2 regions of the Simiaoa sp. genome follow, and region 2 is predicted to be linked to the other one. Evidence: predicted binding sites of a transcription regulator. Region 2 holds the regulator's gene; the other holds the start of a gene.
What was found. The regulator Rex, encoded in region 2, represses fermentation and respiration genes when NADH is low (regulators of the CRP and FNR family bind a similar motif). The targets are predictions, from matches to a motif close to ATTGTTAANTANTTAACAAT.
Positions count from the first base shown of each region.

Region 1: rsxC (electron transport complex subunit RsxC) is a predicted target of Rex. The motif match lies at 1,669-1,688, and genes of this name have one in related genera.

Region 1 is NZ_JBOKRY010000007.1:43,693-49,058, forward strand. It holds gene ACTRDR_RS04175 (CheR family methyltransferase) at 1-395, shown strand, start outside; gene ACTRDR_RS04180 (ribonuclease H-like domain-containing protein) at 450-1,556, opposite strand; gene rsxC (electron transport complex subunit RsxC) at 1,741-3,060, shown strand; gene ACTRDR_RS04190 (RnfABCDGE type electron transport complex subunit D) at 3,073-4,014, shown strand; gene ACTRDR_RS04195 (RnfABCDGE type electron transport complex subunit G) at 4,022-4,630, shown strand; gene rsxE (electron transport complex subunit RsxE) at 4,623-5,366, shown strand, end outside.
Region 2 is NZ_JBOKRY010000013.1:62,759-68,124, forward strand. It holds gene alr (alanine racemase) at 1-562, opposite strand, end outside; gene ACTRDR_RS06970 (NAD(P)H-hydrate dehydratase) at 567-2,069, opposite strand; gene ACTRDR_RS06975 (hypothetical protein) at 2,071-2,709, opposite strand; gene ACTRDR_RS06980 (redox-sensing transcriptional repressor Rex) at 2,811-3,452, opposite strand; gene ACTRDR_RS06985 (ABC-F family ATP-binding cassette domain-containing protein) at 3,591-5,366, shown strand, end outside.

The DNA.
Region 1 (5,366 bases), on a different contig from region 2:
TCTATGCTACCGATCTGGACAAGCAGGTCATTGCGAAGGCAAAGGCTGGTCTGTACGGTGAGAAGAGCATAGAAGGAGTGCCGGAAGATCTGAAGAAGAAATACTTCACGAAGATTGGCCCCTCCTATAAGATAGCAGATGAGATCAAAGCGAGAGTGGATTTCCACCAGCATAATTTACTAAAGGATATGTATCCTACCGATTGTGATCTGATCGTGTGCAGAAATGTACTGATCTACTTTACGGAAGAAGCAAAGGATCAGGTATTCCGGAAGTATTACCAGTCCCTGGCGAAGGGCGGTATGCTGTTTATCGGAAGTACGGAACAGATTATGAATTATCGTGAGATTGGTTTTGACAGAAAGAGTTCTTTCTATTATGTAAAACCGTTATAACAAAAAAGAGGAAAGCGGATTCGCTTTCCTCTTTTTTTGGCTGACAAATTGATTTTAGTAAGTAGATGCGATCATGGACAGAACGTGGTTGGCATACTGCGTAAAACCTTCTCTGTTTTTCTTCATCTCATCGGTTAGCTCGAAGAACAATTCTTTGCTCTTATAATCTCTCTTAAAGAAAGGAGTAAATAAGATATCCCATTGCGGCAGATAGCAGGAGAACTTCCTGGTATAGCAATTTGCTGCCGAGGCCTGGATCCGATGCTCCTTATCGACGAAACCGGCAACGGATTTATGCAGTGCTACATCCTCTGTGGGAAGATAATAGTAATCCGTGTAATTGGAATAGAAATATTTCAGCTCTTCCTCATAGATCGGTACTTTTAAGGTAGCATTGTCTCCTTCGCCGCGGAAGTAGCAGTTCGCAGCGCATGCAGTTACGGGCTTGGGCAGAGGAGTGGGGAGCTGCAGAGTGATCAGCAGCTCCTTGCGCTTGGAACCGTTCACGTCTTTATAGTAATTTGCCTGTACCTTCTTGGCTTTTACACTGTTTTCGTTGAACAGATCGTAATATGCCAGGATCGGAAGAACCTCTAACATCCCCTTTAAATCATCTGCATTATGTAAGAACAATGCCTTTTCGGTGAACTCCGAAGGATTCTTCACGTAATCATGGTACAGACCGATCAGTTCACCGCCGGAGAAGACATCGGTACGGGCAATTCCCAGATATTGTTCCAGGGTCTTCTGCTTACAGTTCGGAAGCTTTAAAAAGAACTTATAGGGAGAGATCCTGCGGTAAATATCGATTCCCCGGAATCCTTCAAAGGAGAAGGGAAGCTTTAGCTGTGTACACTTTTGCGTAATAAAAGGAAGATCAAAATTATTACCGTTAAAATGTACGAGATAGCGGTAATCCCTGGAAAAATCAAAGAAAGCAGTGAGAATCTCACCTTCTTTTGAATAATCCTCTGCCATCCACTGGATGGTATGCCATTTGCCTGCCTGATAATAGGCACAGCCTATCATATATAAATAAGAAGTACGGGAAGTGAAGCCTGTGGTCTCAATATCGAGAAAAAGTATCTGCTCCAGAGGCGCCAGCTTATCCAGGGGATAGGAGATCGCAAAATTCTCCAGAGTCTCTTCTGATTTTTTCATGTATGACCTCTTTCTGCCGTATGAGGCAATTTGATCAGTCCGTTATAGATGAATTTATTCTACCATAATTTTATAATTTGCAGTAGCATTTTGTTGATAAAAGTTGATAAAATTTGATAAAAATAGTACAATTACCATGATGTACATTGAAATATAAGTAACTATTTAGAAAGGATGTTAGGAAATGGCAAAGTTGACATTTGTAGGCGGAATACATCCCTATGATGGAAAAGATCTGTCCAAGGACAAACCGATCCAGGATGTCCTGCCCAAGGGAGAAATGGTCTATCCTCTGTCCCAGCATATCGGTGCTCCTGCAAAGCCTATTGTGGCAAAAGGAGACAGGGTACTGGCGGGCCAGAAGATCGCGGAGAGCGGTGGCTTCGTGTCGGCACCCATCTATGCATCTGTGTCGGGTACGGTGAAAGCCATTGAGACGAGACGAGTGGTAACGGGAGATCTGATACAGAGTATTATAATTGACAATGACGGTCTGTATGAGAGCGAAGAATTTCATCCGTATGCACCGGTGGATAAGCTGCAGAAGGAAGAGATCATTGACATTGTGAAGGAAGCCGGAATCGTAGGTATGGGTGGTGCCGGATTCCCTACCCATGTGAAGCTGTCACCGAAAGATCCCAATAAAATTGAATATGTCATCGCCAACTGTGCGGAATGTGAGCCTTATCTGACTTCCGATTACCGTAGAATGATGGAAGAACCGGACAAACTGATCGGTGGTCTGAAGATCATGCTGAAGCTGTTTGACAATGCCCATGGTATTCTGGCGGTGGAAGATAATAAACCGGATTGCATTTCATTGCTGAAGCAGCTGACGAAAAATGATCCGCAGATCACAGTCAAGGCATTGAAGACGAAGTACCCCCAGGGTGCGGAGCGTCAGTTGATCTATGCCACAACAGGACGTAAGATCAATTCCTCCATGCTTCCTGCGGATGTGGGATGTATCGTGGACAATGTGGATACTGTAGTGGCTATTTACAGAGCCGTGACGGAAGGGCGACCTCTGATGGAACGTATCATAACCGTTACCGGTGATGCCGTGGCGAATCCCCGGAACTTCCGCGTACCCATCGGCATGAGTTATCAGGAGCTGTTGGATGTGGCAGGTGGATTTAAACAGGAGCCGGAGAAGATCATCTGTGGTGGCCCCATGATGGGCTTCGGCATGTTCCAGCTGGATGTGCCTACGACCAAGACATCCACAGCGCTGCTGGCACTGACCCAGGATGATGTATCCGCTATGGAGCCTGGTCCCTGTATCAACTGTGGGCGCTGTGTGGAAGCCTGTCCCGGCCGTATTGTGCCCAGTCTCTTAGCAACTTATGCAGAGCACTTTGATGAGGAAGCGTTCGTAGAGCATAATGGCATGGAATGCTGTGAGTGCGGCTGTTGTAGTTATGTATGTCCGGCAAAGCGTCCTCTGACGCAGGAGATCAAATCCATGCGTAAGATCCAGCTCGCCAAAAAGAAAAAGAAGTAGGAGGGAAGAACATTGAGCGGACTTTTGAAAGTATCTTCAAATCCTCATATAAGGTCAAAAGTAACGACCAGCAGTATTATGACAGCTGTGGTGATCGCACTGCTGCCTGCTGCCGGTTTCGGAATCTATAACTTCGGTCCCAGAGCATTGGCAGTGATGGCTGTGACCATTGCAAGCACAGTCCTGACAGAATTGTTATTCGGCTGGCTCTGGAAGAAAAAAATTACCATTACCGATATGTCTGCGGTAGTAACGGGACTTTTACTGGCACTGAACCTGCCGGTGAGCATTCCGCTGTGGATGGCGGCTTTGGGAGGTGTGTTTGCAATTCTGGTAGTAAAAATGCTGTTCGGTGGTCTGGGACAGAATTTCATGAACCCGGCACTGGCAGCCAGATGTTTCCTGTTGATCTCTTTCCCTTCGCAGATGACGAACTTTACCTGTGATGCGTATACCGGAGCTACCCCACTGGCGGCACTGAAGGCAGGAGAGAGTGTCAATGTTATGAACATGATCGTAGGTAAGACTGCCGGTACCATCGGTGAGACTTCCATGATCGCGTTGTTGATCGGTGCATGTTTTCTGATCCTGATCGGTGTGATTGACCTTCGGATTCCCGGTACATACATTGTTACCGTGATCCTGTTTGCCGGAATTTTTGGAGGACACGGCTTTGATCCGGCATATCTGTCTGCACAGCTTGCAGGCGGTGGTCTGATCCTGGGAGCTTTCTTCATGGCAACGGATTATGTGACCAGACCTGTCACGAGCAAGGGACAGTATGTATACGGCATTGTTCTGGGACTTCTCACCGGAATCTTCCGTATCTTCGGACCGGGTGCGGAAGGCGTATCCTATGCGATTATTTTAGGTAACCTTTTAGTACCTCTGATCGAGAAATTCACCATGCCGACAGCTTTTGGCAGAAAGGCAGGTGTGAGACGTGAAAAATAATAAAGATATTCAGGTAATGTTAAAAGAAGCGGGCATTTTGTTCGCAATCACACTGATTGCAGGACTGCTGCTTGGTTTTGTCTATGAACTGACTAAGGAGCCCATCCGCCTGCAGGAGGAAAAGGCAGTGCAGGAAGCCTGCCGGGCAGTTTTTGCGGATGCACAACAGTTTGAAGAACTGGATGCTTATACGCCTTCCGCGGATACCGCACAGAAGTTATCCGATACCGGAATTACCATCGGTACGGTCTATGAGGCACAGGATGCTTCCGGAGCACAGTTAGGTTATGTGATCCAGACGACGACTTCCGAAGGCTACGGCGGTAATATCGTGTTGTACGTAGGTATCCGTCTGGATGGAACAGTAAATGACATTTCCATCTTAAGCATCTCCGAGACTCCGGGACTTGGTATGAAAGCCGGCGATGTGTTGGTACCGCAGTTCCATAATAAGAATGTGAAGAGCTTTACTTATACGAAGACCGGCGCTGCCTCCGACAGTGAGATTGATGCCATCAGCGGAGCGACCATTACGACTAAGGCGGTGACCAATGCCGTCAACGGAAGCCTTCTGGCATTTAATGATTATGTACAGGGAGGTGCAGGCAATGAATAAAGCGGGAGAAAGACTTTATAACGGTATTATAAAAGAGAACCCTACCTTTGTGCTGATGCTTGGAATGTGTCCTACACTGGCGGTTACCACATCTGCCATGAACGGACTGGGGATGGGACTGACCACAGCGGTGGTACTGACCATGAGTAATCTGATCATTTCCCTGCTCAGAAAAGTGATCCCCAGCAGAGTAAGAATTCCTGCATTTATCGTGATCATTGCATCCTTCGTAACTGCTGTACAGCTGCTGTTACAGGCATATCTGCCGTCACTGAACGATGCCCTGGGCGTGTACATTCCTCTGATCGTGGTAAACTGTATTATTTTAGGAAGAGCGGAGAGTTATGCATATTCCAATCCTCCCATTCCGTCATTGTTTGACGGACTTGGCATGGGCCTTGGATTTTCTCTGGCACTGACCTGTATCGGTGCAGTGAGAGAGATCCTGGCGGCAGGATCCATCTTCGGATTTCAGATCATGCCGGATTCCTATGTGACGATTAACATTTTCGGGCTGGCACCCGGTGCGTTCTTCGTACTGGCGGCATTGACAGCTCTGCAGAATTATGTGAAGAACAAGAGAAAACTGGCAGGCAAAGATTACGAGAAGATCCAGTCCGGCTGCGGACATGACTGTCTCCACTGTGGGGAGAGCGGCTGCTCGGAACGGTTCTATGATACAACAGAGAATGCCGGACAGACAGCAGAAGCTGCAGTATCTAAGATGCAAAAAGCA
Region 2 (5,366 bases):
TCGCCGAAGTCTTATCCGCCTCATCGGATTTGGCAAAATGGGTAAAAATACCCTCCACCTCCAGCTCCGGATGCTCTATAAGGAATCTGACGAACTCCAGTCCTTCCTCATCCGGCGTAATGCCGATTCTGCCCATGCCGGTATCTACCTTGATATGAACCTTTGCCTTCTTTCCGACCTTTGCCGCTGCTGCGGCCAGCTCTTCCACCGTATCCCTGCGGTAGACTGCCGGACGGATCTCCTCCCGGATCAGTTCTTCGTAGCAATAGGGAAAAGTATATCCCAGGATCAGGATCGGTTTCTTCACGCCTGCTTCTCTGAGTACATGTGCCTCTTCATAAGTAGCTGCTGCATAGCCGAACATGAAATCCAGCTGCTCTAACATTTTAGCGATGGGGACACCACCATGACCATATCCGTCCGTCTTAATGACTGCCAGTATTTTCGTGTTCTCCGCAATGTTTTCTTTCATATGGACCATATTTTCCCAGATGGCATCCAGATCCACTTCCGCCCATACCCGTTGATAGGACTCTAATTTTTCCTGCAGTTCTCTCGTCATATTTTCACGCTTTCTTATTTTGATTTTTCATCAGACATTCGGCGATATCTCCCGCCATCACACCATATTCGGTATGAAGTCCGGCCGCCAGATCACCTGCCATGCCGTGCAGATATACGCCACAGGTCGCAGCCTCCGGGGCATCCATTCCCTGCGCCAGCAATCCCAGGATCACGCCGGTCAGCACATCTCCGCTGCCTGCCGTAGCCATTCCGCTGTTGCCCGTGGTATTCAGATAGCAGGCTCCCTGTTCCTTACATACCACAGTCCTCGCATCCTTGGCAACTGCTACGGCATGAAATCGCTTGGCCAGTATTTTCGCACATGTGGGGAGGTCGTCCTTGCACTCTGAGGTCGTCCGTTTTAGCAGTCTTGACATTTCCCCCACATGAGGTGTCAGAAGGATCACTCTGCCTTCCGCACCCTGGGCGCGCAGTTCTTCTGCCAGCATCCTGCCGTTCTCCTCTGCCAGGAGGTTTAGGGCATCTGCATCCAGCACCAGCGGCTTCCTGCTTCTCTCCACCACGGTCTTCAGACATTGCAGTGCCTGTTCTTCTCTGCCGATGCCAGGACCTATGGCGATGACATCCGCCCAGTCTAAGCTCTCCGTCAGCTGTCTGCAGGAGCCGTACAACGCTTCCGGAATCCCCTGCTGTATGATCTGTCGGTTCTCTTCCGCGGTAATCACCTTTACCATGCCGGCTCCGGTACGATAGGCTGCTTTCGCCGCCAAAATGGCTGCACCCGCCATGCCGTTACTTCCTGCAACAAGCAGTGCTTTGCCGAAGGTTCCTTTGTTCCCTGAAGCGTTTCTCTTAATTAACTGTACGGAACCTTTCTCATAAGTGTACATTTCTGGTTCCTGTCCTAAGAAGCTCTCCTGTCCGATCCCCACATTCGCAGTCCGGACTTCTCCGGCGTATTCCGCACCGGGATACAGTACCAGTCCTCTCTTACAGAAACCAAAAGTGACCGTGGCATCCGCCAGAAATGCACAACCCAGCACTCTGCCGGTATCTGAGCAGATACCGCTTGGCACATCCAGTGCCAGCTTAAATCCCTCTGCCTTGTTCATCTCTTTTACGGCATCCGCATAGTTTCCCTCCACAGGGCGGCTTAATCCCACGCCGAAGAGGGCGTCTACAATTACATTATATTCATCCACCGCAATATTACTGTCTGTCTTCACCGGAAAATGTTGCAACGTCTGCCACTGCGATTTCCACTGCTTGGTAGCTCTCTGCATATCTCCCACGCATTTTACCGCGACTGCGTATCCGTCCGCCGCAAGAAGTCTTGCTAACGCCAGGCCATCGCCGCCATTGTTCCCCATACCAGCAAAAATGAGCACTTTCGTCCGTTCTTTCACGGCATCAAAGCGCTCTTTTATAAAATCCTCCGCTGCCAGAGCCGCTCTCTCCATCAGGACCGGCCCCGGTATGCCGAGGTACTCTATGGTATTCTTATCGTATTGCTTCATTTCCTGTGCAGTTACCAGATATTTCATACTATTTTTGCTCCGGATTATATTTCATGTCAAACAGATTGACCACCTCTGCACCAAAGATGTCATGCATGTAGTTATAGATCTCCTGATTCTGCTGCTCCATCTGCTGTTTCTCGATCAGACGTTTTTTCAGTTCAATGCGAATAGCACTCACCCACTCCGCAGTATCATTGATCTGTTTGTCATTATCCTTCATAATATCATAGCAGCACTCCATAGTAAACATCATAAGCTGAAGATTTAATCTTTCGATCTCCCGGGGGAGGTCTTTCAGCTCATCTTCATAAGCTTCCAGCTTCTCATTACATTCTTCGATCAGTCGCTTATGTTCTTCGATCTGCTTGTTCAGCTTGCTGTTCTCACCCTGCTGATCCGCTTCGTTCACCATGGGAACGATCTCTTTCATCAGCTTCTTTTTCAGATTACGGATTTCCTTCGACTCCGTATTCAGCTTTCCCTGTCTTTTTAACAGCTGATTCAGAGCATCCTCCGTCTCTTTTAACGGAACAGAACCAGTCTTATTCAGCAGCTTGTACCACTTATTATCCAGGGTGAGTACGGGCAAATGTTTCCCAACAAGTGCACTTTTAAAAGCTTCCTGCCGGTTCCTCGCATTTTCTCCTGCGTTATCGTTGCCCATAATATCACTCCCTTTATGCCTTACTCTCTCGTAAGCTCACGAATTCGTGCTATCGCACTCTTCATCCCGCTTCGCAGCCGCTTGTTTTTCCCTGGGGCTCATTATTTTATATCTGAATTGTAACGGTTAATATTATACGAAAGTTTCATTAAACTGTCTGACAGATGTACATTCTCTACTTGTATTCCCTCCGGAACGTTCAGATCTACATGCGCAAAGTTCCAGATGGCGCGGATCCCGTTCGCCACCAGCTTGTCAGCCACTTCTACGGCACTGGTCTTGGGAATCGTCAGTACTGCAATATCAATGTCATTCTCCCGGATAAAAGATTCCAGCTGCTCCATGGGCATAACCTTCACACCACGGACATCTTTCCCCACAAGCTCCGGGTTCGCATCGAACATTCCCTTGAAAATAAAACCACGACGCTCGAAGTTCAAATAATTACCCAGGGCTCTGCCCAGGTTACCAGCTCCGATAATAACGAAATTGTGCTGCTTATCCAGTCCTAATATCTTACCGATCTCACGGTACAGATATTCTACATTATATCCATATCCCTGCTGACCAAATCCGCCGAAATTATTGAAATCCTGTCGTATCTGGGATGCGGTCACCTTCATCAGTCCGGAAAGTTCCTGCGAAGAGATTCGTTCCACACCTTCATCCTTAAGTTCCCCCAAATATCGAAAGTATCTGGGCAGTCTGCCGATCACAGCCTGTGAAATTCCTTTTGCTTCCAATACTTTCACCTCCGATTATTTAAGTATACACCATATGTTAAAAACTTGTCAATGAATTGACAGGTTTTCTTCTTTTCGTTACAATAAAATTTAAAAAGTCCGTTCTGTGTGGGCTGGAAATAAAGGATACTTACTACCATGATATTATCTTGTCAGAATATTTCAAAAGCATTTGTGGAAAATCAAGTATTAAAAAATGTCTCTTTTCATATAGAGGATCATGAAAAAGCTGCCATTGTGGGCATCAACGGTGCCGGAAAAACAACGCTGCTCCGCATCATCGTAGGAGAAATGACTCCCGATGACGGACAGGTGGTTCTGGCGAAAGACAAGACACTTGGGTATCTCGCCCAAAACAGCACCGTGGACACCTCTCACACCATTTACGAGGAACTGTTGTCCGTCAAGGCGGATCTGTTGCGCCTGGAGGAAAAGATCCGGGAATGCGAAAACAATATGAAGCATGCTGATGGGGACGCTCTGGAAGACCTGATGAAGCAGTACACCTCTCTCACCCACGCTTTCGAGACCGGCGGCGGCTATCTCTACCGCAGTGAGCTGGTCGGAGTGTTAAAGGGACTGGGCTTTACCGAAGATGAATTCTCCAAGCCGGTTGCCACACTCTCCGGCGGTCAGAAGACCCGGGTGGCGTTAGGCCGACTCCTGTTACAAAATCCGGATCTGATCATCTTAGACGAGCCGACCAACCACTTAGATATGAACTCCATCGCCTGGTTAGAGACTTATCTGTTGAATTACAAGGGAGCCGTTCTCATCGTCTCCCACGACCGGTATTTCCTGGACCGGATTGCCGGGAAAGTCATCGAGATCGATCAATCCAAGGCTACGACCTTTATTGGGAATTACTCCGATTATGCCATAAAAAAGGAACAGCTGCGCGTCGCTGCCTGGAATGCCTATATGAACCAGCAGCGTGAGATCAAGCATCAGGAAGAAGTTATCGAAAAATTAAAGTCCTTCAACCGGGAAAAGTCCATCAAGCGGGCGGAAAGCCGGGAGAAAATGTTGGACAAGATCGAGGTCATCGAAAAGCCCTCCGAGGTCCGCACGGATATGAAGCTGACGCTGACGCCCCGGATCTTAAGCGGAAATGATGTGCTGACTGTAGAGCATCTGTCCAAAAGCTTTGACTCCCATAAGCTTTTTACCGATGTCAATTTCGAGATCAAACGCGGCGAGCATGTGGCAATCATCGGTGATAATGGCAGCGGTAAGACCACTTTGCTTAAGATCTTAAACGGTCTCGTCCCCGCAGATCAGGGCACTTTCCGCCTAGGTTCCAATGTTGAGATCGGCTATTACGATCAGGAGCATCACGTGCTCCACAGCGAGAAGACATTGTTTGAAGAGATCTCGGACGATTATCCTTACCTGAACAATACCCAGATCCGCAATGTGCTGGCGGCTTTCCTCTTCACCGGGGAGGATGTGTTCAAGCGCATCAGTGATCTGAGCGGCGGTGAGCGCGGACGCGTGTCTCTCGCCAAGCTGGTACTCTCCAACGCAAACTTCCTCATCCTGGATGAGCCGACGAACCACTTAGATATCATGTCCAAGGAGATTCTGGAGGATGCCCTGAACGGTTACGAGGGAACCATATTGTATGTCTCCCACGACCGTTACTTCATCAACCGTACCGCCCACAGGATCCTGGATCTGACGGAGGGACAATTCGTAAGTTATGTTGGAAATTATGACTACTATCTGGAAAAGCACGACACCGTAATGGCTGCCATAGAAGCCAGTACTCCGCAGAGTGCGGATGCAGATAACACGGCTGCCACTAAGGCTGCAGAATCCGAAGTCAAATTGGACTGGAAAGCACAGAAGGAAGAACAGGCGAGACTCCGCAAGAAAGAAAACGACCTGAAAAAATGCGAGGAAAAGATTGCC